2 regions of the Lysinibacillus sp. JNUCC 51 genome follow, and region 1 is predicted to be linked to the other one. Evidence: riboswitches for the same ligand, from Rfam matches in the RefSeq annotation. Region 1 holds a riboswitch; the other holds the start of a gene.
What was found. Region 1 has a riboswitch for cobalamin ahead of cobT (nicotinate-nucleotide--dimethylbenzimidazole phosphoribosyltransferase). Riboswitches for the same ligand answer to the same signal wherever they lie in the genome.

Region 1 (15,699 bases):
TCAAGCGCACGGTAAGCTACCGATTATTGTAGGGGGCTCAGGTTTATATGTGCAGGCAGTACTCTATGATTTTCAATTTACAGAGGAGCAGGTAGATGAAGCTGCACGAAAAGCCTATTATGCAGAGCTGGAGAAATTAGGTCCAGAGGCGATGCATGCTAAGCTAAAAAAACTTGATCCACAAACAGCAGAGACGATTCATCCAAATAATACTCGCCGTGTTATACGTGCGCTAGAGATGATTGAGCTTAGTGGCGTTTCAAAGGCATCCGAAGCACAAAATCGTGGAGAAGTTCCACTTTACAATCATGTGATTTTAGGACTTGGGCAAAATATGTCACGTGAAAAGCTCTATGATAGAATTAACCTTCGAGTTAATATAATGATGGAAAAAGGGCTTTTAGAAGAAGTAAAAGGCTTATGGCAGCAAAATATACGAGGTGTGCAGTCAATCCAAGCAATCGGCTACAAGGAATTATATGAATACCTAGATGGAAAATGTTCTTTAGAAGAAGCCATTGAAAGTTTAAAGCAAAATTCTCGCCGCTATGCGAAAAGACAACTAACATACTTCCGAAACAAAATGGATGTATATTTTGTTAATAATGACGAAATACTTTAATTAATTTCTAAAAATTACTAATTGCCAAATTGGTAGAACATGCTACTATAGGAATGAAGAGGTAGAAAGAAGTATAAGGAGGCATTTTGATGAAATCAATTAACTTGCAAGATACATTCTTAAACCATCTACGTAAAAACAATGTTTTTGTAACTGTGTTTTTATTAAATGGTTTTCAGTTAAAAGGAACTGTGAAATCTTATGATAATTTTACAGTATTATTACTAGATGCTGAAAGCAAGCAACACCTTATTTACAAACATGCTATTTCTACATTTGTTCCAGCAAAGCAAGTAGATTTTTTAGAGACAGAAGAATAGAAACATTATAGTAAAACAGTTAGTGTTCATGACACTAGCTGTTTTTTTGCCTACAGGCTATAATGTAAGAGGAAATCGACATATTGGAGGACTACACATATGAAAATTATGGATACAACAGAAATATTAGAACTATTAGATGCTAACGAAGACCTATACATCATTGATGTTCGTGAAGATGATGAGGTAGCACAAGGCATGATCCCTGGTGCTCAGCACATTGCTCTTGGAACAATCCCTGAACGCTTAGGCGAATTAGATGCTTCAAAGCCATACATTATCGTTTGCAAAGCAGGCGGTCGTTCAGCAAATGCATGTGCATACCTAGAAGCTCAAGGTTTTGACGTAACAAACCTTGAAGGCGGCATGCTTGCTTATGATGGAGAGTTAGAATTTAAATAATGGTCGATTAAAACCCTCATTTAGGCGAGGGTTTTTCTTATACAATCGAGTTGATAAAAGATTGAAGCAATCGTAATTAATTTGGTAGTATATGTTACAATTACAACATACAAGGAGGGATTAGTATGTATCGAACAATAGCACCCCCAACAATGTCTTTACAGTAGAATCTACTGTTTGGGCATTCAATAAAGGCTTGCTAATTCTCAATAGATTCTACTGTATATCGAAGACTATATACATGTAGAAAGTAGGAATTAGAAATGAGCGGAAAGCTATCTTTTATTTTATCAATGATTATTTTTGGAGCTGTCGGTGTTTTTGCAAAATATATTAAGTTGCCTTCAAGTGAAATAGCCTTTTGGATGAGTCTTGTTGGCTCTTGTTTTTTACTTTTGATTTTCCTTGCTAAAAAAGAAAGGTTTACGAAAACTACTATTTTGCAAAATAAATGGCCATTAATACTTTCGAGTTTTGCCTTATGTGGTAATTGGATTTTCCTTTTCCAAGCGTACAAGGAAACAACCATCGCAAATGCAGCTCTAAGCTACTATTTTGCTCCAGTACTAGTGATTTGTCTGTCACCTATAGTTTTGAAAGAGAAAATATTATTAAGAAAAATTTTTTATGTTTGTGTTGCTCTTGTAGGACTGTATTTTATCGTTCAAAGTCAAACTACCGAAACGAGCGAACATTATATCGGTATTGTCTATGGGCTTATTGCAGCTTGCTTCTATACAATAATTACATTCACCAATAAGTATATTCGTGGATTAAAAGAGCCTGATAATACGATTATTCAACTTGCTTTAGCAGCGTTAATCCTTGCTCTTTACCTTTTGGGGACTAACGGGTTCCAAGTAATGCAAATCGATATTAAATCAATTAGTTTACTTATAGCATTGGGCATTGTACATGCTGGAATCGGCTTCTATCTGTTCTTTTTGGGAATGCGTCATCTAAAAGGGCAAAGTATAGCTATTTTAAGCTATATTGATCCACTGACATCATTAGTGATTTCGGTGATGGTTATAGGTGAAAAAATGGCGACCCTACAAATACTAGGCGCTATCCTTTTACTCGGTGCAACATTTCTGAGTGAAATAGATAAAACAAAGTTGATATCACAGCAATAAACGGAACAGAAAGCTCCCGAAAGCCTTTTTGGCATTAGGGAGCTTTTAGTAAAGGGGAATAGAATTAGTTTTATCCTCTAAAGTCCGTGTTAATATTTCATACTCTTTTAGAAAATTTTTGTAAATATATTCCGCATAATTTGTTGCAAAGTCTATTCTTCTTTAAATTGTGCCAAGCACCATTCTTTAGTTTCTTGGTCGGCAAAGGATGCTTCTACACTATTTAAATAAATTTGTCGATAATCTTCTTCGCTTAGATTAAATTCATTGTTAACTAAATGGATTTCATTTGCCATTGTAGTATTTGATACGGTTCTGTTATCCGTATTAAATGTCACTTTTATTCCATCTTTATGAAATTTATAAATCGGATGTTCAGAATAATGATTAACAGCTTTCGTTTGGACATTACTTGTTGGACACATTTCAAGCACAACCTGTCTTTCTTTAACTATCTTATAAGCCTCGGCACAATCTTTAATAAATACTCCGTGTCCTATTCTTTCAGCACCCAAAAGTTCAACAGCCTCTAGAACGTTTTTACCAATCCCTGTTTCACCAGCATGAATAGTGACTCTGTAGCCATATTCTTTGGCTAATGCGATTGGATCTACGAATTTTTCACAAAAGCCTTCTTCTTCGGATGCACATAGGTCAATTGCCACTACACCTTTTCCAAGGAACTTTTTACCTTTTTCAACCACCTCGAATGCACTTTCTACAGACATCGTCCTCATGCAGGACAGGATTATATTTCCCTTTATTTCGTAACAGCTTTCAGCGTCTCTCATCCCATCTATAACAGCTTGAATAACTTCTTCAACGCCAAGACCTTGTAATGTGTGAAGTAACGGGGCAAATCTGACCTCTAAATATTTCACATTTTCCATTGTTGCATTCTCAAATAGCTCAAAAGTAATTCTTCTTAAGTTCTCCTTAGACTGCATTACTATATTAGGAAGAAAAAATCTTTTTAAATATTCATCAAGGGATTCGCATTCTAACGGAGCAATTAGCTCCTTTTGTAGTTCATCCTTATCAAAAGTGGGTAACTGAATGCCTTCCTTCAGTGCAATATCGATAATAGTTTCAGCCCTAAGGCTTCCATCCAAATGACAGTGTAGTTCAATTTTTGGCAATGTTAAAAAGTTCATTTTTGACCTCCTGAAATAAATTATTAGATTTAAAATACAAAAAAATTCCTGATCACAAAGAAAATACAAGTTTTGTACTTGTACTTTCTTCGTAATCAGGAATTTCGGTTCCTGGTAGAGACCCCCAAACCATATTATTGGGGTTATACGGAAATATTATTGAATTCATTTATGATTTTTAATAGGATAATAAAAAAATTTCGGATTGTCAACATGGTCCCTACCTTTATCAACAAAACTGCTTCGTTCGTTTAAGTACATTTCTTCAAATAGTTATTTGTTGTTATTAAGAGGAAAAGGTCCTTTTGAGTTTATATTTTGGAGTACCGAATGTCAACATTCATTATTATCCCTTACACCTAATGATCCTTATATCGATAGACCACTCGCCCAAATCCCTTTAAAACCGACTTCCTCTACAACTTTTGCGGAAAGAACGTTATGGATTTCATTAAAAATTCAAGTCTGTCTGAATATATTTTTTAAAAAAAATTCGTCCTTTTTTCAATATCTCCCATCTCCATACTCGACATGTCTATATAACTAAAAGTAATGATTAGTGGGGCAAATATATTAGAAACTAATGATTTTGAAATCAATAAAATGGATGTATTGAGAACAATCATAATAATACTTTTCTAGTGTAGTAGATTTATTATGACTCTAACAGAAAAATAGGAGATATTAGTCACGTTACCAAGTCTCACCCACCCACGCAAGATAAATCTATCTACATACAATAAAGTAACCTCCATAAGTGGAGAGGACTACACTATCAATACAAAAGAAATAAAAATATCTAATTAAATGAGGTGAGTTTATTGAAAAACGGACTTGGAAAATGGGAACAATTCTTACTTTTAAAACAAAATCCTTTAACAACTAACTGCATGCCAGAATCAAAACTTTACAGTCTAGAAAACCTAATCTATTTATTAAATAAGTATGAGTATATTTATGTGAAACATAATAGCACTGGACAAGGAAGAGCAATGTATAAAGTCTACAAAAGAAAAGATGGACACTATTGTTTTAACGGATTTACCATGCAAGGTGAAGAAATAAGTAAATGTGTAGCAGCAATTGAGGATTTCCACCAAGTTCTACATCCATATGAGAAACACGGTAGATTAAGCGGAATTTATATTATACAGGAGGGGGTCAAAAGTCTAACCCCTGATGGGGATTCAATATCCATTCGTGTTCATGTTCAAAATCTAAAGGGAAAATGGGTAATTGGAGGAATTTACGGAAGGCTTGCAACTGAGGATCATGGGATTGTCAATTCAAATCGGGGTTCTCAAGCAATATCGATTGAAGAATTATTATCAGGTTATTTGATGATGGATAATACAAAGAAAGATCAAACAATAGACACTCTAAAAGAAGAATCAATTTTAGCATCTGAAGTAATATCATCCCACTTTCCTAATAGAGAATATGGCATTGATTTTGGAATAAATCTTGAAGGAAAACCTATATTATTTGAAGTAAATACAACGCCAAGCATACGTAGTTTTGCCAAAGTTGATAGAGCGATCTGGAAGAATATTGTTGAGATTAGGAAAATGCAAAATGAAGGTTAAGTTTGAAATGTAGTTATTTTTCATGTTAGTCAATTGCAAGCCCTCAGGAACCTGAATATGCGTACATTAGTTTATTTGGTTATTCGAAGTGTTAAAAGATTCTTTTGATTCACTCTTTTGGAGCAAATGCCAGCGAAGGAAAATTCCTGGAGCATTTTTCCGTTTAATCTAATATATTGACACAAAAATCACTTTGTCGTAGATTTAAAGTAATTGCATAAAAGCATTAGGTGCCCACTGCGGGAGAATAGGGAATAAAGTGAAAAGCTTTAGCGGTCCCACCACTGTAAAAGAGAGTTTCATAGAGAATGCCACTAGCATAGTCTGGGAAGGTTCTATGAAATGTTGAAATTGAGCCAGGAGACCTGCCTAACTGCTTCGGTTATATAGACGATGGAAAAGTCTGTAGTTTATTTGTTATGGAATAAACTACAGGCTTTTTATTTTTTTCTCTAAATCATTCTTCGAGTAACAAGGGCAAAAAAGAAAGGGGAAATTTTCATGCAATTATTACAACAGACGATTCAAAACATTCAAAGTGCTGACCACAAAATGATGGAGCAGGCAAGAGAACGCATAGATGCACTTTGCAAGCCTCCTGGAAGCTTGGGAAGACTAGAGACCCTTGCTGTACAACTATCAGGGATTACAGGAGAACTATTTCCTGAGATTGATAAAAAAGCGATTATTGTCTGTGCCGCAGATCATGGTGTTTGTGATGAAGGGGTGACATCTAATCCACAAAATGTGACGGTCTTTCAAACATTAAATTTTCCAAGAGGAGGGACTGGTGTTTGTGCTGTAGCGAAAATAACAAATGCAAAAATTGTCACGGTAGACGTTGGCGTAAAAGAGGATATTCCGCATGATGCTGGGGTCATCATAAAAAAGATTAAATATGGAACGGACAATATGGCGAAAGGTCCTGCTATGACACGGGAAGAAGCCATTCAATCCATTGAAGTAGGAATTGAAGTAGCTACGGAAGAAATAAACAAGGGGATAAATGTACTCGGGACGGGTGAAATGGGCATTGGAAATACAACACCGAGTGCTGCAATATTATCGGTTCTTCGCGAATGTCATCCCAATGAAGTGACAGGCTTCGGTGCAGGTGTTGGGCCAGGGGGGATAGCACATAAAGTAGAAGTCATTCACAATGCTATTACATTAAACAAACCAAATCGTCATGATGCTATTGATATTCTTGCAAAAGTTGGTGGATTAGAAATAGGCGCTATGGCTGGAGTGATACTTGCCGCAGCTGCGCATCGCAAGCCTGTTGTTATTGATGGCTTTATTTCTACCATTGCTGCTCTTATTGCATACGAACTTGAACCAAACGTAAAAGACTATATAGTTCCTTCACATGCCTCTGAAGAACCAGGTGCAAAAATTGCCGCTGAAATGCTCGGAATTGAACCGATGCTGCAAATGAATATGCGATTAGGTGAAGGCTCAGGTGCAGCATTAGCCTTTCCTATTTTAGATGCAGCATGCTCTATGATGAAAAACATGGCTACATTAGAGGAATCTATGTTGCTGTTGAAAAAGTAACTTTAGTCGCTGCCGTGGATGCACGGTGTTTGTGATAAACAAGAAATTAAATAACAAGCCCAAATATCAGATTTGGGCTTGTTATTATGTAGCAGTATAGCTATGCTCGATTCAACTTCCGTAACGGTAAACGCCATTTCTTCATATATGAAAGTATTCTTAGTACTGTGATCACACCAAATAATACATATAAAAAGATATCCCCTGAGAATTGTTGAAGTCCGATAATAAGCCCGGCTAATGCTGCCCAAACGCCATAGACTTCATCACGAAGAACTAACGGTTGTCGTCTAGCTAACAAATCGCGAACAATTCCACCACCTGACCCTGTTAAGACAGCAGCTACAATAACGGCACTAATAGGCATGTCGAGCTTCACAGCATAGAGAGCACCTTGAATCGCAAATGCCGATAATCCAATAGCATCGGTGAAATTGCCCCAGCGATGCCGGTGCTGAATGAGTCGATGTGGAAATAAGAAAAAAATTGTAATGGCTGCAATGGCGATTTGGAACATCATGTCCTGACCCCACAGTGTTGTTACAGGTAAACCTATGAGTAGATTCCGTATAGCTCCACCACCAAAAGCAGTTACGATACCGAGTATATATACACCGAATAAATCGTATTCTTCCTCCATCGCAATTATTGCCCCGGAAATAGCGAAGGCAATTGTTCCAATGATGCTAAAAAACTCCCAAGCCAACCTTTTCACCCCTTATCTGAATAAATCATTTCTTGTTGTAGATTACATATTAGAAAGCATCGACTTGCGATTTAGAATTATCAGATATCAAATATCTTATTATAGCAGAATTAAATAGATTAAGTTCGTTATTTAGTTTAACGCCAAATGAAAATTTGAAACAAGAAGAATACCCGCGCTTTCAAAAGCAAGCTTTGCAGGCAAGCTCACAAATTGTTAAGATAAGATTTGAACAAATGTGAAATGGAGAATAACATAATGACTTTTACAACCAATTTATCAGAAGAAACACTAGCGTTAGCTGCTAAAATAGAAGAAAAGGTACGCCCTTTTCATGCAAAGGTAGAAGATATGGCGTTCTTCAATCAACAAAAAGTGCTTGCTGCATTCCGAAAGCATCAAGTTAGTGATTATCATCTGCACCCGTCTAATGGTTATGGCTATGATGATGAGGGGCGTGACAATCTAGAACGAGTGTATGCAGAGGTCTTTGGAGCGGAGGCTGCCATTGTACGTCCGCAAATTATTTCTGGTACACATGCAATTACACTTAGCTTATTCGGAGTGCTACGTCCTGGTGATGAATTACTTTATATTTCAGGTCAGCCGTATGACACATTGCAATCAATAGTCGATGGTGGCGATAAGGATACTGGCTCGTTAAAAGATTATAAAATCAGATATAGCCATGTGGATTTAATCGATAACCAAGAGATCGATTGGGAAGGTGTTGCAGCTGCAATTACATCAAACACAAAAATGATTGCTATCCAACGTTCGAAGGGCTATGCAACACGCCCATCCTTTACCATTTCACAAATTGCAGACATGTGTGCAAAAATCCGTGAATTAGCGCCAAATGCAGTTATTTTCGTTGACAATTGCTACGGTGAATTTGTTGAGGCACAGGAACCAACAGAGGTTGGGGCTGATTTAATGGCAGGCTCACTCATTAAAAATCCTGGTGGAGGCTTAGCGAAAATTGGTGGTTATATTGCGGGTCGTGCAGATTTAGTAGAGAAATGTGCTTATCGTATGACATCACCAGGTATTGGTGCTGAAGCAGGAGCAACATTAAATACGCTTGGTGATTTCTATCAAGGATTTTTCCTTGCGCCACATGTTGTATCTCAAGCATTAAAAGGTGCCATCTTCACGGCGGCTATGCTAGGAGAGATCGGCATGAATACATCACCAAGCTATGATTCTAATCGTACGGATTTAATTCAATCGGTTTCTTTCCAAACTGCGGAACAAATGATTGCTTTTTGCCGTGAAATTCAAGCGAACTCACCAATTAATGCGCATTATGCACCAGAGCCGGCGTATATGCCTGGCTATGAAGATGATGTCATCATGGCCGCTGGAACATTCATTCAAGGTTCCAGTATTGAGCTTACAGCAGACGGTCCTATTCGTCCGCCATTTACAGCATTTATTCAAGGTGGGTTAACATACGAGCACGTAAAATTTGCAATTTGTAGTGCTGTTCAAAAAATCCAAAAATAGATTGCGAAAAAGCTATTCAAAATTTCCATTTTGAATAGTTTTTTATTTATGGATGAAAAGTTGAATATATATATAAGTTAATTGGACTCGAACGCCCCTAGGAATGCGCGAAGTCGGAACGGAAATAAACCCCCACCTTAGGAAAATAAACTTAGTATTTTACAATTTTTCATCATTTCAAAAAAAATATTTTATTCCATGTTAGGAAACCTCACATGGACTGTTGACAGTGTGAATTTTTCGTTATATTATTAGCTGGTATTGGAGGGGACTTAAATGAGTCGTGAAATTAGACGAACTATGCCGTTGTTATCAATGAATATCGTAATGCAATTGACCGAGCTTTCGGCACGTCAGATTCGTTATTATGAAGAACACCATTTAATTGAGCCGCACCGAACAGAAGGCAATCGACGAATGTTTTCATTAAATGACGTCGATACACTGCTGGAAATTAAAGATTACTTGGAACAGGGCATGAACATGGCAAAAATTAAAAAGCTGTTCTCTAAAAAGAATGAACCTGTTTCAACAGATGAACCTAATTTAAGTGACTCAGAATTACGTCGCATCATGCGTGAGGAAATGCTTCAAGCGCAGCGTATGCAAAAATCATCCATCCGTCGTGGGGATTTATCTCGATTCTATTAATAAAAGGCAACATCATTAATTACTTTATTAATAGGGTAGGGTAATGATAAAAAAGCTAGACAATTTATAGGAGTGTGGAAAACTGTGGGTAAATACACAAAAGAGGACATTAAACGTCTAATCGAAGAAAAAAACGTAAGCTTTATACGTCTACAATTTACAGATATTCTTGGCACAATCAAAAACGTTGAGATTCCTGTAAGCCAATTAGATAAAGCTCTAGAAAATAAAATGATGTTTGATGGCTCATCCATTGAAGGCTTCGTACGTATCGAAGAATCAGATATGTATTTATATCCTGACTTAGATACTTTCGTAGTGTTCCCTTGGACTTCTGAAAAGGGGAAAGTAGCACGTTTCATCTGTGATGTATACACTGCTAAAGGCGAGCCATTTGCTGGTGACCCACGTAATAACTTAAAACGTATCCTTAAAAAAATGGAAGATATGGGCTTCACAAGCTTCAACTTAGGGCCTGAGCCAGAATTCTTCTTATTCAAATTAGATGCAAAAGGTGAACCAACACTAGAAGTAAATGACCACGGTGGTTATTTCGACTTAGCACCAACTGATCTTGGTGAAAACTGCCGTCGTGATATCGTATTAGAGCTAGAAGAAATGGGCTTCGAAATTGAAGCATCTCACCATGAGGTAGCTCCAGGACAACACGAAATTGACTTTAAATATGCAGATGCAATTACAGCTTGTGACAATATCCAAACGTTCAAATTAGTTGTTAAAACAATTGCTCGTAAACACGGTTTACATGCTACATTTATGCCAAAACCATTATTTGGTGAAGCTGGCTCTGGTATGCACTTCAATGTTTCATTATTTAAAGGTAAAGAGAATTCATTCTACGATGAATCTACTGAACTAGGTCTTTCTGAAACTGCAATGCAATTCATGGCAGGTGTCCTTGCTCACGTTCAAGGCTTCACAGCTGTGACAAACCCAACAGTTAACTCTTATAAACGTCTTGTACCGGGTTATGAAGCACCATGTTATGTTGCGTGGTCAGCTCAAAACCGTTCACCGCTTATCCGTATCCCATCAGCACGTGGTCTTTCAACTCGTGTAGAAGTACGTTCTGTAGACCCATCTGCTAATCCATATTTAGCAATGGCTGTTATTTTAGAAGCTGGTCTTGAAGGTATTCGCAATAACTTAACACCACCAGCTGCTATTAACCGTAACATCTACGTGATGTCTGATGAAGAGCGTAAAGCGAATGGTATCGCAAACTTACCACCAGCACTTGACGATGCTTTAGCGTTACTTGCACAAGATGAAGTAGCTCAAGCAGCTTTAGGTGAGCATATCTATGCAAACTTTAAAGAAGCAAAAGAAATCGAGTTTGACATGTATCGTACAACAGTACACCAATGGGAACGCGATCAATATTTAAAAATGTACTAATTAAAAGCGTTGGAGCTGTGATGCTCCAACGTTTTTTTGTGCACCTATCACCAAATAGCGAGATAGCGCATGCTATAAACAACCCTTATTCTCTATTCTCAAATAAGCTTCAATTAGAGTAGGTCATGATATGACACAATTTAAGGCCTGTCTACCGACATGTGGTGCAGCAGAGGTAATAGTATGTAGGGACCGATTTGCTACAAGACATAATGTCAATAAAACCGTGAAAATTATTGCCTCAATCTATGACAACTGATTTACCAAATAGTCATGAAGATAGTTTGCATTTAGCCGGCTATGATATGACGGGACGTCCTGCTCAACAGGTGGTACTTGGCGGCGTATGTGTAGGAGCAATGTATAGCAGGGGGGATAAATCCATAACGTTGTATCAATTCAAAAATGTACTAATGACGAGATTCTAATCTACACTAATAGTAAGAAAGCGATAGGGAAGACAAGCCCCATCGCTTTCTTCTATTAATAGCCCATATGATGATGACCCATGTGATGACCCATGTGATGACCCATGTGATGACCCATGTGATGGCACATATGATGATCCATATGATGATGGCCCATGTGATGGTGATGGTGTCCCATATGATGATGGCCCATATGATGATGTGGCATATGGCAAGGCTCAGGTGGCATTTCGCAAAGTGTATGAGTTTCGCAACATTCCTCCACTACACACTCAGTGCAAGGGAAATGATATTGATGATCAATTATATGTTTGTTAACTGTTGTAATATGTGCTGGTTGTACATGAGGTACGACCGTATGGATGTAATTAGTGCGTACATATTCCTCTGGTGGACAAAAATGTGGTTGTTCAAATTGAGTTGGGCACATTTGTGGCGGACAACAATGTGGTTCATGGTGATGATGGTGATGATGATGCATACGTCTATGCATGGTAAAACCTCCTGTTTTGATAAGTTGTGGTTCATAATTAACATATGAGATGAAAGACAGTGTGGTCTATTTGTATGCCTATTAAGAGCTGGTTAAATCTCTTAGGCAATCAAAATAGGTATGATTAATGGAGAGTTTCACCAAACGATAACTTCTATTAGCAAATGTTTTATGTAGCGAAAGCGAAGCGTCAGCTACGGAAGTTTCCCACCTCTATAGGTAGTGAGATGAATGCGAATTTAATTACTTTTCAGTGGGTGTCCAAACACTGCTGAAAAAGAGGAACTCAGTAGTTGCCTCAGGATGGAATTATGCAGGGCATAATTAATCTTCTTAAAGATAATGTAAAATTGGGTTTTGTTGAAAGATATTGATACAAAGAAGAAGTGCGGATAATTAGAAGAGAATTATAAAAATAACAAATTTTTTTAGATTGAATAAAAATGCATTTTGTTGTAGAATTAAACGTTGTATTGTTGGTTTATGATATTTTTATAGCTATGACTTTATGAATAGAAATTTTGCAGTGCGGATGTTAATTATAAAAAAAGTAGTGTTTGGGCATTCCTTTATTACTTTTTAGAGGGATGTTTTTTTATATTATCCGTACGTTCTTTATGATCTGTATCGAAAGCGAAGCGTCAGGTACAAGACTCCCACCTCGAATTCAGTGAAAGTAAAAAAGTTAAGTGGGAGATTAACGGCTCGTAAATGCCTGAACGGTAAATACTAATGATTAGTGAGGAATAAAGATTTTCCCACTGATTAAAGTTCATATATACATTTCTTGGCGGTTTAAAAGGACATAACTAACAAGCTTGATGTATTAAACTTCGAAAAAACCTAGAGAAATGAGGCTTTAAATTATGAAAAAATATCCTACTTCTACATACTTTTTCTTCATAATTCCGTCTCTTATTGGTGTTCTATTATTTATGACACCAGTCTTAACGGAAGATGGATGGAAAGTTCCAATTGCTATTTTAGCAAATTTACTAGCAGGTTTTGTTGCACCAGTTATTAGTTATTTTACTATAATTATGTTTGCGATTTCGGCAATTGGTTCACTCATTGCCAAATTATTTCCTCGAAATAATTTAAAAGAGCCTAGTATTTTAGATACATTATTTTATGTAAATTGGTTTTGGACAATAATAAGAGTCATCGGTTTAGTATTTGCATCAATGGTTGTCTTTGATTATGGACCATCGGCGATTAATAATGAAAATACTGGTGGATTATTAATGAACCCAGACGGTGGTTTAGTAACATTTTTATTTACGATATTCTTATTTGCAGGAATACTATTACCATTTTTAACGAACTTTGGCTTGCTTGAATTTTTCGGAACGATGATGGTAAAAATCATGCGTCCTCTTTTTAAAAGCCCTGGTCGTTCATCGGTTGATGCACTTACATCGTGGGTAGGTGATGGAACAATTGGTGTTCTAATGACGAGTAAGCAATATGAAATGGGGAACTACACGAAAAAAGAATCTGCTATTATTGCAACGAGCTTCTCTGTAGTATCCATCACATTCTGTATCGTAGTATTAGACACAGTGCATTTGTCACGCTATTTTATTCCATATTATTTAACGGTTGTCTTTTGTGGTCTTGTTTTAGCGATAGTTATGCCACGGATTTTTCCGCTGTCTAACAAAGAAGATACTTATATCGACGGTACACCAGTAGATCTATCACGTGAAGAACTACCAGAAGGTTATAATTCTGTGTCACATGGTTTAGAAAATGCTTTAACCGTAGCGCATGCAAATCGTGACCCACGTCAATTTATGAAAGATGGAATTAGAAATGTCTTGGATTTATGGGTTGGAGTAGCACCGGTTGTCATGGCATTTGGTACGGTTGCTTTAATGCTTGCTGAATTCACTAATGTTTTTGCATTTTTAGGAAAGCCATTTGAACCTATTTTAACAGTGCTTGGTTTACCAGAAGCAGCGGAGGCAGCACAAACGATGGTTGTTGGCTTTGCTGACATGTTCCTACCTTCAATTTTAGGAGCTGGAATTGAAGCTGAAACTACACGATTTGTAATTGCTGTCGTTTCTGTGACACAGCTTATTTATATGTCTGAAGTCGGTGGACTTATTTTAGGTACAAAGATTCCGCTTAAATTTTTAGATCTAGTTGTTATTTTCTTAATACGTACGATTATTTCACTACCAATCGCAGCAATAGTTGCACATATACTCTTTTAGACTTAAAAAGCAATTGTTCGAATTTACTAACGCGAACAATTGCTTTTTCATTATATAAATCGTGCGTTGGTTGAGAATATTTGTGGAAGAATAAATAACTGTGAACAGAATACAACATGACACATAAATTCATTGAGTTGGGAAAAACTACACTTAAAGTGATACTAAAAGTGATACTGAGGTGATGAAATGGACAGAATTTTTTCTCTCTGCTTAAGTTCCTGTTATTTATTATTTTCTCAACCAAGTGATGCCTATATAAATGATTCGCTCAGTCCTTATGAAGAAATTTATCCTGAGATAGGCTATAAAACGGTTGAAGCAGCTGCCTCCGATTTTGAACGGCACTTTCATCAAGGGCTAAAGCTACCACTTCGAGTACCTTCTATTAGTTTTACACATCATTTTGGTCGATTTAATGATCTTGAAGGAGATATGAATGATTTTTTTGAAGTGACATTTATTAACCATCAACTTCCTGAGCATCATTATAAAATTACTGTTCGACCTAATGAGTTTAAGTTACCGGTGAAAAAGGAAAATATAGTAAAGGATTTCAAGTTGAAAAATGGAACGACTGCAATTTATATGGAAATTTCAGGTTTCAATGTACTTTCTTTTGAAAGAGAAGATTGGCAATATATGCTGTGGATTGATAAACGGGTTTCAAATAAGGTAACATCTGAAGTTTTAGTTGACATCGCCAATTCCATTGACTATAAAATGCAAGAGGATGAACATGGATAATAAAAAATGCCAAGACTGAACTGCACCCCAATTGTTAGACACATCTAACAATTAGGGGTCACTTCAGACCTTTAATGGGGGCTTGGTATTTTTACTAAATTAAAGTGGTGAATCTCATAAAGTTGAAAAAATTAGTTGACTGAATGCATTCATTAAGTTAATATTACTAGCGAATAAGAAAGAGGTTCATAGCGCATACCCTCTATAAAAAACTATGGATGACGTCATTTACGCCATATCCAAATGCGGATATGGCGATTTTTTTTTATTAGGATTCACGCATAATGGACTTCTCACAATTTGAGGAGGCATTTTTATGGCAGGAAGAAATGAAGAACAAGGTTTACAGGATTTAACACTCCTTGGCAATCAAAACACAAAGTATTTATTTGAATACTCACCGGATATTCTCGAAGCAGTCGATAATTTGCATACGAAAAATGATTTTTTCGTGAAATTTAATTGCCCGGAGTTCACGAGTCTATGTCCAATGACTGGGCAGCCAGACTTTGCGACAATGTATATATCTTTTATTCCAGATAAAAAGCTAGTAGAGAGTAAATCATTAAAGCTATATTTATTTAGCTTCCGTAATCACGGGGACTTCCATGAGGATTGTGTTAACATCATCATGAATGATTTAATTAAGCTGATCGAGCCGCGCTATATTGAAGTATGGGGTAAGTTTACGCCACGTGGTGGTCTGTCCATTGATCCATGGTGTAACTATGGTCGCCCAGGCACAAA
Region 2 (15,699 bases), 1.7 Mb from region 1:
CGGATTGGATATGCCTCATCTAATCCTTCAGCATCGATTTCCTCTGTTGGTACATTAACTAACTCTTCTTTTAAATAAAGCTCCATGGATGCAGTAACACCTGGAATCCCAGTTAAATCAAATTTCAGTGTCGTTGGTTCATTTACTGAAAAAGTAAAATAGTCTTTGTCACCTAGATGATCTTCAGAAAGTAGGGTATAGTTTTTATCTGCTGTACTGAATGGGAATTTTTCAACCTTCTCCATATGCTCCATATCTAATGAATCAATTGGTAATTTATTAGTAGTTTGAGCTGTGAAGACATAGTTAGAATCGCCCTTTGAGCTATAGTTGCCATTATGATCTTTAACTCCAATAAGAAGGGTACCCTTTTGCTCTGCTTTATATAGATATCCTTCTTGCTTGCCAACGCGAACATCATTGACGTTAATTGGTTCTACTTCTTTGCTGTTACCTTCCGGGTAGAAATACAAATCAAATGCATAATCATATTTGTTTGCACCTTCTAATGTCAGTTGAGCATATTCATTTTCATCTAAATTAACCTTGTACCATTTCTTTTCGTCTGGTTGGCTGAATGTACCTTTTTCTGTATTCAATGTATCCTTTTTAAGGACTTTTGCGTTTTTCAAGCGCTCTTCTTTTGTTTCAGAATACTGTTTTGGTAAATCTTTTATATTAAACTGTAATGCATTTACAGGATCTACTAGGCCATGTCCAAATGTAAGATCATAGCCACTCTCACCTAAATCCTTTGCCGTCGTTTCGAGAATTGCTTCTATTTCATGTGGCTTTAAATCTGGATATTTTGATTTTAGTAGGGAAGCCACACCTGCAACAACTGGAGATGCCATCGACGTTCCGCTAAATTTAACAAAGGATGATCCTTTTTTCTCATCATGGACTGTACTGTAAATATCTTCACCTGGCGCTACTAAATCAACAGATGGGCCATAGTTTGAATAGCTTGATAATTTGTTTCGATCATTCGTAGAACCTACACTTATAACGCCTTCGAAAGAAGCAGGGAAGGAGTAATTATCTGTCGATTCATTTCCAGCAGCAGCTACAATGGTAACTCCTTTATCAATCGCTGTCTGAACGGCTTCTTTCATTAATGGAGATTCACCGTAGCCGCCAAGACTCATATTGATAACATCGGCGCCTTGCTCGATAGCGTAAAGAATTCCTTGTGCAATGACGAAATCATTAGCACCATTTTTTCCGTTGAATACATCGATCGGAAGAAGCTTGGCTTTTGGATTAATCCCGTGTCCTCCAATACCATTATCTTTTGCTGCACCAATAATTCCTGCTACATGTGTCCCGTGATCACCAGTATAAGAAGTATTGGCAGGTGCCGCAGCATTATATGGAGGTAGCACTTGAGATTTTAAATCTGGATGTTTAAAGTCCACACCAGAATCGATAACTGCCACTTTTACATTATTGTTACCTGCTAATTTTAAAGCTTTATCAATTTGAAGCAGGTTTAAATGATACATATCCTGTTTCTTTGGATCTGTTTTTGTGCCAAAAGAATGGTACACATAGCTTGGGGATACACTTTTAACCCCTTTTTGCTTAGCATAATATGAAACTGCTTTTTCTAAATTCGTGCCTTTGTTAAGTTGGATAACATCGTAACCTAATGAAGGTATAGAGCGAATCACTTTTGAGCCGATTTTCTTATGCACACTGTTATCAAGACCTGAATGTTTGATAATAATAGTATCCTTACTAATCCACTCTTTCTGATTATTAGATGATTGATCCTTATTGCTAGCTACTTTCACTAACTCTTGGTTCTTTGCTGTTTTTTGCGGTGCTTCTGCAAAGGCAGAAGCAGCAGGTACCATTAGTGCAGCAGATGCTACTAGAGCGATTGATTTCTTTTTCCAGTTCTTCAACTGTTTTCCCTCCTTGGGTTAATAAATATTTGGGCCATCTCTACTAATACGAATGAGTAATAGAAAAGTTTCGTAAATGAGTATATTTATTTCCAAAAGTACCATTCTATATTTTACCATTATATTTTGTTCATGATAAAAAGAGATTTTATACAGGTGACGGCTACTATTCTTACTCGATTTGTGAAATTTGAGTAGGTGAGTGTATTCAGCCACAATTGAAAAGTACCAACTATGGACAAATTATCTTAGAGCTGCTCTATTAGTCTGTGTAAATCTTCCTTCGAACGAGGCATTTTGATGTTTTTTTCTAATAGTTTTTTATTTTGTAAGGCAATAGCCATATCAAAAACCCATGGACGTTCAAGATGAGCTCTCTCAAGTAAATCTTCTTGAAAGAACATTGCAACTGGATCCCCATTATAAATAATTCTCCCAGCTTCCATCACGATGATTTGATCTGCCCATTCATAAGCTAGTGTGATATCATGCGTTGCCAGTAAAATTGTTCGCTCACCGTTTTCTAACATAGCTAAATACTGTAAAACTCGTGCACTATAATAATTATCTAGTCCAGCAGTCGGTTCATCTAATAATAAAACGGAAGGTTCCATTGCAAGTACACCAGCCATAGCGACACGTTTTTTCTGTCCAACACTTAAAAAATGTATCGGTTTATCTAGCAAGGCTTCGACTTCGGTTTGAGCGACAGCCCACGCAATTTTCTCTTCAATTTTTTCAGTTGTCCAGCCAAGATTCAGAGGTCCAAATGCAATATCTTGCTTAACTGTGCCAGAAAAAAGCTGGTTGTCTGCATCCTGAAAAACAATACCAACCTGTTGGCGTAATTTTTTTAATGCTTTTCTACTATAGTTAAGTTCTTTACCACAAAAGGATATACTTCCAGCGGTAGGCTTCAAAATTCCGTTTAAATGCTGAAATAATGTTGATTTTCCAGCCCCGTTATGACCAAGTAAAGCGATTTTTTTCCCCTTTGGAAGCTGTAGTGTAATATCCGTTAACGCATGAGTTCCATCAGCATAAGCGTAGGATAAATGTGTTAAATCAAAGTATAATTCTGTCATTAGAAAAAACCTCCGTAAATGATGAGGAGTATAAAAATAGTAGTAATACCAAGCCAATTTTTCGTGTTATAGGTAATATCCTCCTGCCAATAAACAGTTTCTCCACCGCGTGCTTCCATCGCATTGTTTAGTTCACGACTTCGTTGGAACATCTCGGCAAATAAAGCTGCAATCAGCATTGATACCGAGCGAAGCCACTGCATAGGGGAGTTGTATCCTAGGCGGGCCTGTTGGGCAAGATGAATTTTTTGCATACTTTCTAAAAAGATAAAAATAAAACGATACGTTAGTTCTACTAGCTCTACAAATAGAGTTGGAAGACGCCATTGTCGCAAGACGTAACAAATGGATTGTACTGAAGTTGTGAGAATTAAAAAATACAAACAGCTAATGCTGCCAAGGACGATGAAAAAAAGCTGCTGCGCTGTCTCTAGGCTTGCACTGCCGACAAAAATTGTCCAACTATTAAGAGAAAATGACCATATGTGCGTTGGTAGCGTGCTAGTTGTTGGCGCAATAGAAATTAAAATTGATACTAAACTTGATAGTAAAAAAAATCCAGGTAGCAATAGTAATTTTGCATAATACTTTGTAGGAATTTTTGCGCCGATAATGATAAAAGCACTCATCACAATAAATGTAATGAGTGAAATTCGTTCATCTCTCATGATAAGCGACAATAAAAGTAGTCCAAGGGAGAACGTCATTTTTTCTAACGGATGAACAGACGCTAGTTTATTCAAATAAGCATACTTATCAATGAGTAACATCTCTTAACCCTCTTTATGTTTGCCGCGCATTAAGCCGATGAAATAGCCGATAAATCCAGCTCCGATAGCAGCTTGAAGTGCGAATAATAAGCTTTCAATTTCACCACTGGGTGGCTCCCATAAGCTTTCAAACCATGGCTCGTAGCTTGCATCTATTTCACTAATCGCAGCTTCCGCTTCGCCATCAGCACCTCCGAATTCTGCACCTTTTTGAATAAATAGGGGAACGATTGCTAATAACACAACAATTGCTAAAAGCAGTAAGTTTTTTTTCATTTTTAGTGAGCCTCCTTTGCTGAAAAAACACGTAGAGCTTTTAATTCACTGACATTGTATTTTTTCAGGAAGTTCATAACGACCACTGTTAAAATTCCTTCACTAACAGCAAGAGGAATTTGCGTTAATGCAAAAATACCTGCAAACTTTGTGAATGAAGCCATAAAGCCTCCGACCTCAGAAGGGAAGGCAAGTGCTAATTGCACAGAAGTGACAACATATGTACCTAAGTCACCAAGCATTGCTGCTAAAAAGACAGCGATGGAAAATGATAGCCCCATTTTTAGTGAGCCCTTAAATACATAGTAAGCGATAATAGGGCCCATAATGGCCATGGAAAAGGCATTAGCTCCTAAAGTTGTAAGCCCACCATGTGCTAAAAGTAAAGCTTGGAATAATAATACGATTGTCCCGATAACACTCATCGCTAATGGTCCAAAAAGAACTGTTCCAAGCCCAACTCCTGTCGGATGTGAGCAACTTCCCGTTACAGAAGGAATTTTTAAAGCTGATAGCACAAAGGCAAAGGCACCCGATAGACCTAATATCATTTTTGTTTCAGGATTTTCATCGATGGTTTTACGAATAGAACGTAATCCTAAAATAATAAAAGGAATCGATATGACCCACCAAAAAATCGCCCATTCAATTGGCAAAAAGCCCTCCATAATATGCATCGCAAATGCACGATTTGGTACGAATAAAAATGCCAATAAGAAATAACTAAGCTTCCAACCTGAGAATTTCAAAAATCTCTCCTCCTCAATAAATTATTTCGAATTAGCGTGCGAAAATAAAAAAGCACTTCTCCATTTGCGGAAAAATGCATAGCTGAAAAAATGCAAATAAAATTATAATTTGCTAAGCCGCACACCCATCCTCGTAGGTTGAAACGATCACATATTTTTCGGCAGGTCTCCTGGCTTTAGTTCAACGTTTTATAGGCCTTCCCATCCTTTGGACAGTGACATTATCATAAAACTCCCTAGTACAGTGGCGGGACCGCGCCGGACTTGAACCGGCTTCCCTTTTAAGCGAAATGATGAACAATTCGCACCGAAAAAAGATGAAGTTGTGAGATTTCACGACAAAGTGTAACATGATTTTCCATAAATATGCTATACTTTTTATGAAAATATTTTTAATTGAGTTTCTATGTCGAAAATTCGGATAAATCTAAAATGAATATCACATCTTTCTAAAAAAATTAATGAAAATGTCACAAATTTAGAAAGAAATATTGAAATTTTAAAAAAATGAGCTATGATAGAAACAGTTTTCAATTAGATAAATTCATATAAAACATCCATAAGTGCTTGAATATTTTCAAGATAATAGGGAAATCGGTGAAAATCCGATACAGCCCCCGCTACTGTAATAGCTGATGAAATCGCGGATGCCACTAGTGAAAGCTAGGAAGGCGCGAAAGTAAAAGGAAGCTTAAGTCAGGAAACCTGCTTATGTGATGATGCATGCAAACTTTTCGGAGGGAGAAGTTGAAGCGAGAGCGAGTACCTGTAAATATTCGTTTTTATTTGGCTTCTACTAAACCTTTACTCTTCGTCTAGAGTAAAGGTTTTTTTTTTTCCAAAAAGCAAATGAGGGGAGTAAAACTATGACAACTTGGAATTTAGAGGGGATGAAAACACATCTTTTTATTTGTAATGGCAGTAGCTGTATGAAAAAAGATGCTGAGGACATTACACTGGCAATCCGTGATGAAATACAGTTACTAGCGCTTGATAAAGAAATACATACGACAAGGACCCGCTGTAATGGCAGATGTAAGGATGCTTGTGTTGTCATTGCTTATCCTCAAGGGAATTGGTACCGAGTACCGACAATGGAGCATGCGAGAGCGCTCGTACAAGATTTAAATCATGAAGTGTTACATAATGAGCATGTTTTTACATTGCGTGAAGGTTCGTTACAGCGTACAGCGCAAACAACAGCCATAAAAGGCATTGAAAAGGTGAAAGAGGGGTAGCAGAATGGCGCAAAAAGGTAAGATTTTCGTAGTTGGCTTTGGCCCTGGAGACTTTAAACATATTACTACTCGCGCTGTGGAGGCACTACAACAAAGTGATATGATCATAGGCTATAAAACTTATGTAGAACTTATTCAGGATTTAGTTAGTGCAAAGTCAATTATTAGTACTGGTATGACAGAGGAAGTTTCACGTGCACAGGAAGCGGTACGTCAAGCGGAGGCTGGAAGTATCGTATCGGTCATTTCTAGTGGAGATGCCGGGGTTTATGGAATGGCTGGATTAGTGTATGAGGTATTAATCGAGCTAGGCTGGACAGAAGCAACTGGTATCGAGGTAGAAATTGTTCCTGGTATTTCAGCTATTAATTCCTGTGCAAGTTTACTAGGTGCTCCCATTATGCATGACGCTTGTACCATTAGTCTAAGTGATCACTTAACACCTTGGAATTTAATTGCAAAACGAGTGGAAGCGGCAGCTATGGCGGATTTTGTTATTGCTCTTTATAACCCGAAGAGTGGGCGTCGTACGAGACAAATCGTTGAGGCACAACGAATTTTATTAGAATATCGTTCACCAGATACGCCGGTTGGACTTGTGAAAAGCGCGTATCGTGACCGTCAGGAAATTACGATGACTACTTTAGCAGAAATGCTTGAACACGATATTGGCATGTTAACGACAGTTATTATCGGGAATTCAACAACATTCTTCTACGACAATAAAATGATTACCCCACGTGGTTATCAGCGTAAATATACACTTGGTGAAGAAAAACAACCGTTACGACCACATCAACGACTTAAGGAAGAAAATGAACCATGGGCAATGAATCAAGAAACAGGAGCAGCGAGTAATGATTTTGCGACAGATCCTAATGCCAATCGAATTAAGCCCAGTTTAGCCATCAGACCACAATCAAAGCCTAAGAAATCATCACTGGAAATGGCGACAGCTGCACTTGCTATGGTGAAGGGAACAAGCGCGGTGAAAGTTACACCTAAGCGTGTTCAACAAAAAATCGAATCCATTTTTGAATTAGCGGTTAGTCCTGGGGTAGCCAATAAGTTCTTTACTCCTCAACAAATGATGACGTTAGCTGAGGTAGTTGGCGAGGAAGGGACGATGGAGTATACACCAGACCATCAGATTCATTTGAAAATTCCTACGTCTGATCCTGAAGAGGCTACAGCAAAGCTTCGTGAAGTTGGCTTTTTACTAGCACCACTTGGTGATGTGTTATCGTTAAAAGCTTGTGACTTCTGTTATGGAGAAAAGTACGATTCGATTCCGTATGCAGAAGAGATTCAAGCAAAGCTTGGTGGGATGTCGTTACCGAAAACATTAAATATTGGCTTTAACGGCTGCGGTATGGCGTGTTATCGAGCAGTATTCGATGATATTGGAATTGTTTATCGTAAAAGTAAATTTGATGTTTTTATTGGTGCTAAGCCGGTTGGTCGTACAGCACATGCTGCCCAGCCAGTTGTGGAGGGGTTAGAGCCTGAACAGCTCATACCACTTATCACTGACATTATCGAAGAATATAAAGCAAATGCGCATCCAAATGAACGTTTGTTTAAATACTTCAAGCGTGTGAAAAAGATTCTACATTTCACGTATCAGGATATGTCTTCAAAAATAAAAGTAGAGCCAGCTCCATGCGGCGACTAGTGAGGAGTAATGAGATGAAAGCAATTTTATTTGTCGGCCACGGGAGCCGTTTAGAAGCAGGGAATGAAGAGGTACGTAAGTTTATCGAGCAAATGACACCTCGCATCGATGATAGCTTTTTAGTAGAAACATGTTTTTTAGAGTTCGCTTCGCCAAACATTGAAGAAGGTATTACGAACTGTGTGAAGAAGGGTGCTACAGAGGTGCATGTTATTCCGATTATCCTTCTTCATGCTGGACATTCGAAACTACATATTCCAGCAGAAATCGAACATGCGCGTGAGCATTATCCAAATATAACGTTCACGTATGGACAAACAATCGGTATCCATGAAGAAATATTTGCTATTTTAGAAGACCGTTTAGCAGAAATCGGCTTTAATGCTGAAGAAGAACATAAAGATACAGCCATTTTATTAATTGCACGTGGGGGCAGTGATCCAACTGCAAATGGTGATTTTTATAAAATTACACGCTTATTATGGGAAAAACTCCCGGTTCAGTATGTAGAAAGCACATTTATGGGCGTTACTGATCCCCGAGTAGAAGAAGGAATAGAGCGCTGTGTGAAGTTAGGTGCTAAAAAAATTATTATGCTACCGTACTTTTTATTCACAGGTATCCTAATGGAACGTATGAACGGCATGTGCAAGCAATTTAACGAAAAATACGCAGACTGTGATATTCAAATTGCTAATTATTTTGGTTATCATGAGCGTTTACAAAATGTGCTATTAGAACGTATTGAGCAAGCTGTCAATGGTACATCGACAGGAATGCAAGATTTAGAAAATTATCGTGCTTATGCGGCAGTGCATGGACATGCGCATCATCATCACCACCACGACCATGACCATGACCATGACCACCATCACCACGATCACGACCACGACCATCATCATCACCATGAAGAGGAGCCGGTGAAATGATTTTCATGTTAGCAGGGACGAGCGATGCTAGGAATCTAGCACTTGAACTACAGTCAGCAGGTCATGCTGTGACAGCTACGGTCGTTACTGAATCAGCCGCTTCAAGCCTTGCAGAAGTAGGCCTTCCTCATTTAGTCGGTCGTTTAACGGCGGAAGAAATGACGACGATTATTACCGAGCGAGGGTACCGTTTAGTTGTAGACGCCTCTCATCCGTTTGCTGAAGAAGCTTCAAAAAATGCCATGGCGGCAGCAGAGCAAGCAAATGTTCCGTATATTCGCTATGAACGTGCTCATGAACATTATGCACACCCGCTAATTACGGTTGTGAAGGATTATGAGGAGGCTGCCCATTTAGCAGCGGAAAAACGTGGAGTCATTATGCTAACGACGGGCAGTAAAACATTAGCGACCTTTACAAAAGTGTTACATGGCTTAGAAAATACACGAGTGATTGCACGTATGCTTCCTCGACTCGATAATATGGAAAAATGTGAAGCACTTGGTGTGGCACAAAGAGATATTGTTGCCATACAAGGCCCATTTTCAAAGGAATTAAACGAAGCCCTCTTTCGTCAATATAATGTGACATTGATGATTACGAAAGAAAGCGGCAAGGTTGGCTCGGTGGATGAAAAGCTAGAGGCAGCCCTTGCATGTGGCATTGAAACAATATTAATTGCAAGACCAAATATAAAATACGGACAGCAATATTCTACATTTGAAGATGTATTACAGGCTGTACAAAACACACTTTAGGAGGCAATACAAATGGACTTTAAAACAGATTTCAAACCATTAACAGTAGACCCAGATAAAATTTACGATTACAGTTTCTCTATTATTGCTGAAGAAATGGGCGAGCATAATTTCTCAGAGGATGAGTGGAAAATTGTACGTCGCATTATTCACGCTTCAGCCGATTTTGAATTAGGACGTAGCGTTATTATTACACCAGGAGCAATTGAAGCGGGTATTAAATCAATCCTTGCTGGTCGCCATGTCATTGCAGATGTGCAGATGATCGAAAGTGGTTCAGGGAAAAAACGCTTCCAAAAGCATGGTGGCGATTTACACTGTTATATTGCAGATGAAGACGTATCGATTGAAGCGAAAAAACAAAACACAACGCGTGCGATTATCTCAATGCAAAAGGCAGCTAAATTACACGAAGGTGGCATTTATGCAATTGGTAATGCACCAACAGCATTGCTTGAATTAATTCGTTTAATTAAAGAAGGCTTAGCGAAACCAGATTTAATTATCGGTATGCCAGTTGGCTTTGTATCAGCTGCTGAATCGAAGGAAGAGCTTTTAAAACTAGAAGGTATTCCTTATATTACAAATGTTGGTCGTAAAGGCGGTAGTACAGTGACGGTTGCCGCATTGAATGCTGTCTCATTATTAGCGGATGAACAGGCGAAAAAATAATGGAGCGGAAGCCTAAAAAGGATCCTAAGGACATGCGTCACGGGTATACAACGGGATCCTGTGCGACTGCAGTAACGAAGGCCGCATTACTTGCCTTAATTACAAATGAAGAGCAAGAAACAAGTACTATTCATTTGCCGATTGGACGAGATGCGACATTCACAATAGAAAAATGTACATTTCAAAATAATGCTGTTAGCTGTGAAACGATTAAGGATGCTGGTGATGACCCAGACGCAACACATAAAGCACTCATTATCGGCACAGTAAGCTGGTCAGATATACCGGGCATTCATCTGGACGGTGGAATTGGTGTCGGGCGTGTAACAAAGCCCGGCTTACCAGTGCCTGTCGGAGAAGCAGCCATCAATCCGGTACCACGAAAGATGATTCATAGTACTGTACAAGGCGTACTTGATGAATTTCAAATTAAACGAGGCGTTAATGTAGTTATTTCCGTCCCTAAAGGTGAAGAAATTGCTAAAAAAACGTTAAATGGGAGACTTGGTATTATTGGAGGAATCTCCATTTTAGGCACAAGGGGAACCGTCGTGCCTTTTTCGAGTTCTGCTTATATGGCTAGTATTGTCCAAGCGATTAGTGTTGCAAAAGAGGCTGGTTGTGAGCATTTAGTTGTTACGACTGGTGGACGTAGTGAAAAGTATGCGATGGCACAATATCCTCATTTGCCAGAGGAAGCGTTTATAGAAATGGGCGATTTTGTAGGCTTTACATTAAAGCATTGTAAACGACTTGGTATGAAGCAAGTATCGCTTGTTGGTATGATGGGGAAATTCTCGAAGGTGGCACAAGGTGTCATGATGGTGCACTCTAAAAGTGCTCCTATTGATTTTAACTTTTTAGCTCAATTAGCAGTGGATATAGGTGCGGATGAAGAAACCGTTACGAACGTACGAGAGGCAAACACTGCTTCACAGGTCGGAGAAATTATGGCAGAAAAGGGCTATGATGCATTCTTTAACCACTTATGTGAAGCTTGCTGTTATTCATCATTACATCACATTAAGGGCGGTTTAACGCTTTCCACATCGATCTATTCGATGCAGGGACAATTATTAGGAAGGGCTGATGACATTGCATCGATCGATGAAATTGATTGGAATCGGGGATAACGGACAAGAAAGCTTGCTACCACAATATGTACAGTGGATTGAAGACTGTGAGGTCCTTGTTGGTGGAGAGCGTGTTCTAGAATTTTTCCCGAACTTTACTGGTGAAAAAATTTTGATTAAAGGTGGTCTTTCAGCACTTGTTGAAAGATTATCTACAGAAACAAGAAATACAGTAATCTTAGCTTCTGGTGATCCATTATTTTACGGCATCGGTGGTTATTTAGCGAAGAAGCTAGACATCGAAGTCTATCCATATATGAGCTCAATACAGCTTGCTTTTTCTAAGATGGGAGAAAGCTGGCAGGATGCTTATGTCACAAGTATTCATGGGCGCTCCATGAAAGGCTTAGCACAACGTATTGATGGTAAAAAGAAAGTGGCACTGCTAACAGATGCAGAAAATAATCCGAATGCGCTAGCAAGTTATTTAAAGCATTTTGGCATGACAGAATACCGTGCATTTGTGGCAGAAAATTTACAAGGCACAAATGAAAAATTTGGTTGGTATTCGCTTGATGAATTAGAAATGGCTAATTTTTCTCCTTTAAATGTTGTCATTCTACAGCAAACCTCAGTACCGAAACGCTATGCACTCGGTATTGATGATGAAGAATTCTCACAGCGTAAGCCAGACAAAGGACTTATTACGAAAAAAGAAATTCGTGTTTTAAGTTTACAAGCGATGCAGTTACAAAAGGATAGCATCATTTGGGACGTTGGTACATGTACGGGTTCAATGGCCATTGAGGCAGGCAAGCTTGCGCCAGAAGGTCAAATATTTGCAGTGGAGAAAAACGCTCCTGATTTAGAAAATTGCCTGCAAAATCAGCAAAAGTTTCGTGTAGATATTACAGCTATTCATAGTAAAGCTCCAGCAGGACTTGAAAATTTCCCTGATCCGGATGCGATTTTTATCGGCGGTACAGGAGGAGAAATGGTGGAGCTCTTACAATTATGCTGTACACGCTTAAAGCCAAATGGTCGTATTGTATTGAATGCTGCAACAATTGAAAATTTATATAAGGCAGTCGAAGCGTTTAAGTCTTGTGGCCTTGCTGTGGACATATTGCAGGCACAGCTTGCGCGCAGTAAACCAATATTAGATATGACACGTTTTGTCCCATTAAATCCGATTTACATTATTTCTGCATATCGAAAGGAAGAAAATCATGAGTAATCTAGGTATTTTATATGGCTTGGGCGTAGGTCCTGGCGATCCAGAGTTAATTACAGTTAAGGCATTCCGCATCATTCAGGAATCGCCTGTTATTGCCTATCCGAAAAAACTAAAAGGCAGTAAAAGCTATGCCCATCGTATCGTAGATGTCTATATTAACCCAGAAGAAAAGGATATGCTTGGACTAGTATTTCCAATGACAAAAGATGAGGCTGTATTAGAACGCGAGTGGACGAAATCAGTTGAACTTGTTTATGAAAAATTAAAAGAAGGTAAGGACGTCGCATTCGTTACAGAAGGTGACCCATTATTATATAGTACGTTCATCCATATGATGAAGCTTATGCAGGACATGCATCCTGATGTTGAAATTCAAACAGTTCCTGGAATATCATCATTCAATGGTTCAGCATCACGACTTGGAATTGCGCTAGCAGATGGCGATGACCGTGTTGCGATTGTCCCTGCCCATGATGACTATGATGCAATGCGTGAAGCGATTGAAAGTCACGATGCAGTTGTGTTCATTAAAGTAGCGAAAGTTATTGATTTAATGCTTGAGGTGCTACGTGATTTAGATTTACTTGATAAGGCATCAGTCGTAACAAAGGTAACGTCTGACGAGGAAGTTATTTGGGATGTACGAGAGCTTGATGGTGTAGATTTAGAATATTTAACGTTAATGGTGGTGCGTAAATAATGAAGAAAATATATATTGTCGGCGCTGGTCCTGGTGATCCAGATTTAATTACAGTTAAAGGTTTACATATGCTACAAACAGCAGATGTTGTTATGTATACAGATTCTTTAGTAAGTGAGGACCTTATTGCAAAGGCACGACCAGATGCAGAGGTTATTCGTACGGCGGGAATGCATTTAGAGGAAATGGTAGCGGTCATGGTAGATCGTGTCAATGCGGGGAAAGTAGTAGCTCGTATGCATACAGGAGACCCTGCAATGTATGGAGCGATTATGGAGCAGGTGGCACTATTGAAAAAAGAAGGCATTGGCTACGAGGTTATTCCTGGTGTTAGCTCTGTCTTCGCATCTGCAGCGGCAATCGGAGCGGAATTAACAATTCCTGATTTAACACAAACACTTATTTTAACGCGTGCCGAAGGACGTACACCTGTACCAGAATTTGAAAAGCTACGCGATTTAGCGAGTCACCATTGTACAATTGCCTTATTCCTGAGTGCAACGTTAACTAAGAAAATAGTAAAAGAATTACAGAATGCTGGTTGGGCAGATGATACACCAGTAGCTGTTATTCAACGAGCTTCTTGGCCAGATCAAAAAATTGTACGTACAACATTAATTGAACTAGATGAAGCGATGCGTGTGAACGGTATTCGTAAGCATGCGATGATTTTAGCTGGCTGGGCATTAGATCCGAACATTCATGATAAGGATCAATACCGTTCGAAATTATATGATGCTACTTTCACACATGGCTTTAGAAAAGGTGTGAAGACAAGTGATTGAGTTACAAGAGGGCGTATTGCCAGAGGTTGATCAACGAAATCCTTATGCAGTTGTAGCCATCACAAAGCACGGTGTTCAAATTGGACGTCGCTTGCAGCATACTTTTGCTGCGAGCGATTTATATTACATGAGTAAATTTGAACAGGGTGATGAAGCAGAAAAACATATTCAGATGTTTACAGGTACTGTGCGTTTACTGCTACCCACTCTTTTTAAGCAATATAAAGGCTTGATTATAATCATCTCACTCGGTGCAGTTGTACGTATGATAGCACCGATTTTAAAGGATAAAAAGACAGATCCTGGCGTTGTAGTCATTGACGACCGTGGTGAAAATGTGATTAGCGTCTTATCAGGTCATTTAGGTGGTGCCAATGAGCTGACGCATGAAGTAGCTGCAGCACTTGGAGCAAATCCAATTATTACGACAGCCTCAGATGTGCAAAAGACCATTCCAGTTGATTTATTTGGAGCACGTTTTGGCTGGGTATGGGATAGTGCGGATAAACTGACACCTGTAAGTGCGTCTGTTGTCAACGAGGAGCACGTCGCAATTGTTCAGGAAACAGGGGAACGTGACTGGTGGATGCGTGACACAGCGATGCCAGAGCAAATTAAAATTTATCCGTCAACATATGCAGCGATTGAAGCGAAACCACAAGCGACATTGCTGATTACAGACCGCATCATTGATCCAGAAGAAGAAGTGCTTCTAGAAAATGGTGTCATTTATCGACCAAAATCGGTCGTGCTTGGCATGGGCTGTAATCGTGGGACATCTGTGGAAGAAATTGAGCAAGTCATCGATGAAACTCTTGCAGAGCTGAAGCTTTCGAAAAAAAGTGTTAAAGCGCTATGTACGATTGATTTAAAGAAGGACGAGCAATGCTTCCTAGAAATAACAAAGAAATATGATTGGGAATTTGTTACATATTCACCGGTGGAATTAAATGAAATTGATTTCCCATCACCTTCGGAAACCGTATTTAAATATACAGGTGCATACGGGGTGAGTGAGCCTGCAGCAATGCGTTATGCGCACGTGGAATCGCTTGTGCTAGAAAAGAAAAAATCGGGCAATGCTACAATCTCTGTTGCTAGATTAACATTTTAAGGAGGAAGCCTATGCAAACGAATCGCTTTGTACTAGCTGGTACTGGCAGTGGTGTTGGTAAAACAACCTTTACCATTGGACTTATGAAAGCATTACAGGAAAAGGGCAAAATTGTGCAGGGCTTTAAATGTGGTCCCGATTATATTGACCCTACCTATCATACTGCCGTAACAGGACGGGTATCGCGCAATATCGATAGCTGGATGTTTTCCCATGAAGCAGTGCGTGATATTGTCGCGCGCGCAAGCAAAGATGCTGATGTTTCCATTATTGAAGGAGTTATGGGCTTTTATGATGGCAAAAGTCCGTTATCGGATGCTGGCTCTGCAGCAGACATTAGTGTCGTAACAGAAAGCCCGGTTATTTTAATTGTCAATTGTGCAAGTATGGCACGAAGTGTAGCAGCAGTTGTGAAAGGTTTTCAAATGTTGTCAGATCAACCGAATATTGTTGGTGTCATTGCGAACCAAGTCGGTAGTGTTGGTCATTATGAAATTGCGAAGGCTGCTATTGAGCAGGAGTGCGGTATTCCTGTGATCGGCTATTTGAAGCGTGAGGAAGGTATTGATATTCCTAGTCGACATTTAGGATTAGTCCCTGCAATCGAACGAGGAGAACTCGATACATTTTTTGATAAGCTAGGCTCTTTAATGGCAGAGACTATTGATTTAGATCAATTGCTTAAATTAACAAAGGCTCCTGTTCTACAAGAATTAGGGCAACTATTT

Region 2: another riboswitch for cobalamin. It lies ahead of JNUCC51_RS21545 ((2Fe-2S) ferredoxin domain-containing protein); the one in region 1 lies ahead of cobT (nicotinate-nucleotide--dimethylbenzimidazole phosphoribosyltransferase).

Annotation. Positions count from the first base shown of each region.
Region 1 is NZ_CP065545.1:1,087,394-1,103,092, reverse strand. Features, by position in the region: gene miaA (tRNA (adenosine(37)-N6)-dimethylallyltransferase MiaA) at 1-622, shown strand, start outside; gene hfq (RNA chaperone Hfq) at 712-942, shown strand; gene JNUCC51_RS05715 (rhodanese-like domain-containing protein) at 1,042-1,344, shown strand; gene JNUCC51_RS05710 (DMT family transporter) at 1,608-2,480, shown strand; gene add (adenosine deaminase) at 2,633-3,634, opposite strand; purine riboswitch at 3,707-3,805, opposite strand; gene JNUCC51_RS05700 (YheC/YheD family protein) at 4,456-5,220, shown strand; cobalamin riboswitch at 5,432-5,607, shown strand; gene cobT (nicotinate-nucleotide--dimethylbenzimidazole phosphoribosyltransferase) at 5,722-6,777, shown strand; gene JNUCC51_RS05690 (trimeric intracellular cation channel family protein) at 6,878-7,483, opposite strand; gene JNUCC51_RS05685 (methionine gamma-lyase family protein) at 7,742-8,992, shown strand; gene JNUCC51_RS05680 (MerR family transcriptional regulator) at 9,269-9,643, shown strand; gene glnA (type I glutamate--ammonia ligase) at 9,728-11,062, shown strand; gene JNUCC51_RS05670 (hypothetical protein) at 11,193-11,321, shown strand; gene JNUCC51_RS05665 (hypothetical protein) at 11,311-11,490, shown strand; gene JNUCC51_RS05660 (CotD family spore coat protein) at 11,546-11,983, opposite strand; gene JNUCC51_RS05655 (YjiH family protein) at 12,850-14,205, shown strand; gene JNUCC51_RS05650 (hypothetical protein) at 14,395-14,952, shown strand; gene queF (preQ(1) synthase) at 15,269-15,699, shown strand, end outside.
Region 2 is NZ_CP065545.1:4,468,760-4,484,458, forward strand. Features, by position in the region: gene JNUCC51_RS21520 (S8 family peptidase) at 1-1,910, opposite strand, end outside; gene JNUCC51_RS21525 (energy-coupling factor ABC transporter ATP-binding protein) at 2,159-2,995, opposite strand; gene cbiQ (cobalt ECF transporter T component CbiQ) at 2,995-3,765, opposite strand; gene JNUCC51_RS21535 (energy-coupling factor ABC transporter substrate-binding protein) at 3,769-4,041, opposite strand; gene JNUCC51_RS21540 (energy-coupling factor ABC transporter permease) at 4,044-4,790, opposite strand; cobalamin riboswitch at 4,934-5,117, opposite strand; cobalamin riboswitch at 5,335-5,518, shown strand; gene JNUCC51_RS21545 ((2Fe-2S) ferredoxin domain-containing protein) at 5,657-6,028, shown strand; gene cobJ (precorrin-3B C(17)-methyltransferase) at 6,033-7,703, shown strand; gene JNUCC51_RS21555 (sirohydrochlorin chelatase) at 7,718-8,632, shown strand; gene cobK (precorrin-6A reductase) at 8,629-9,390, shown strand; gene JNUCC51_RS21565 (precorrin-8X methylmutase) at 9,403-10,062, shown strand; gene JNUCC51_RS21570 (cobalt-precorrin-5B (C(1))-methyltransferase) at 10,062-11,195, shown strand; gene cbiE (precorrin-6y C5,15-methyltransferase (decarboxylating) subunit CbiE) at 11,152-12,372, shown strand; gene cobI (precorrin-2 C(20)-methyltransferase) at 12,365-13,072, shown strand; gene cobM (precorrin-4 C(11)-methyltransferase) at 13,072-13,857, shown strand; gene JNUCC51_RS21590 (cobalt-precorrin 5A hydrolase) at 13,850-14,971, shown strand; gene JNUCC51_RS21595 (cobyrinic acid a,c-diamide synthase CobB) at 14,983-15,699, shown strand, end outside.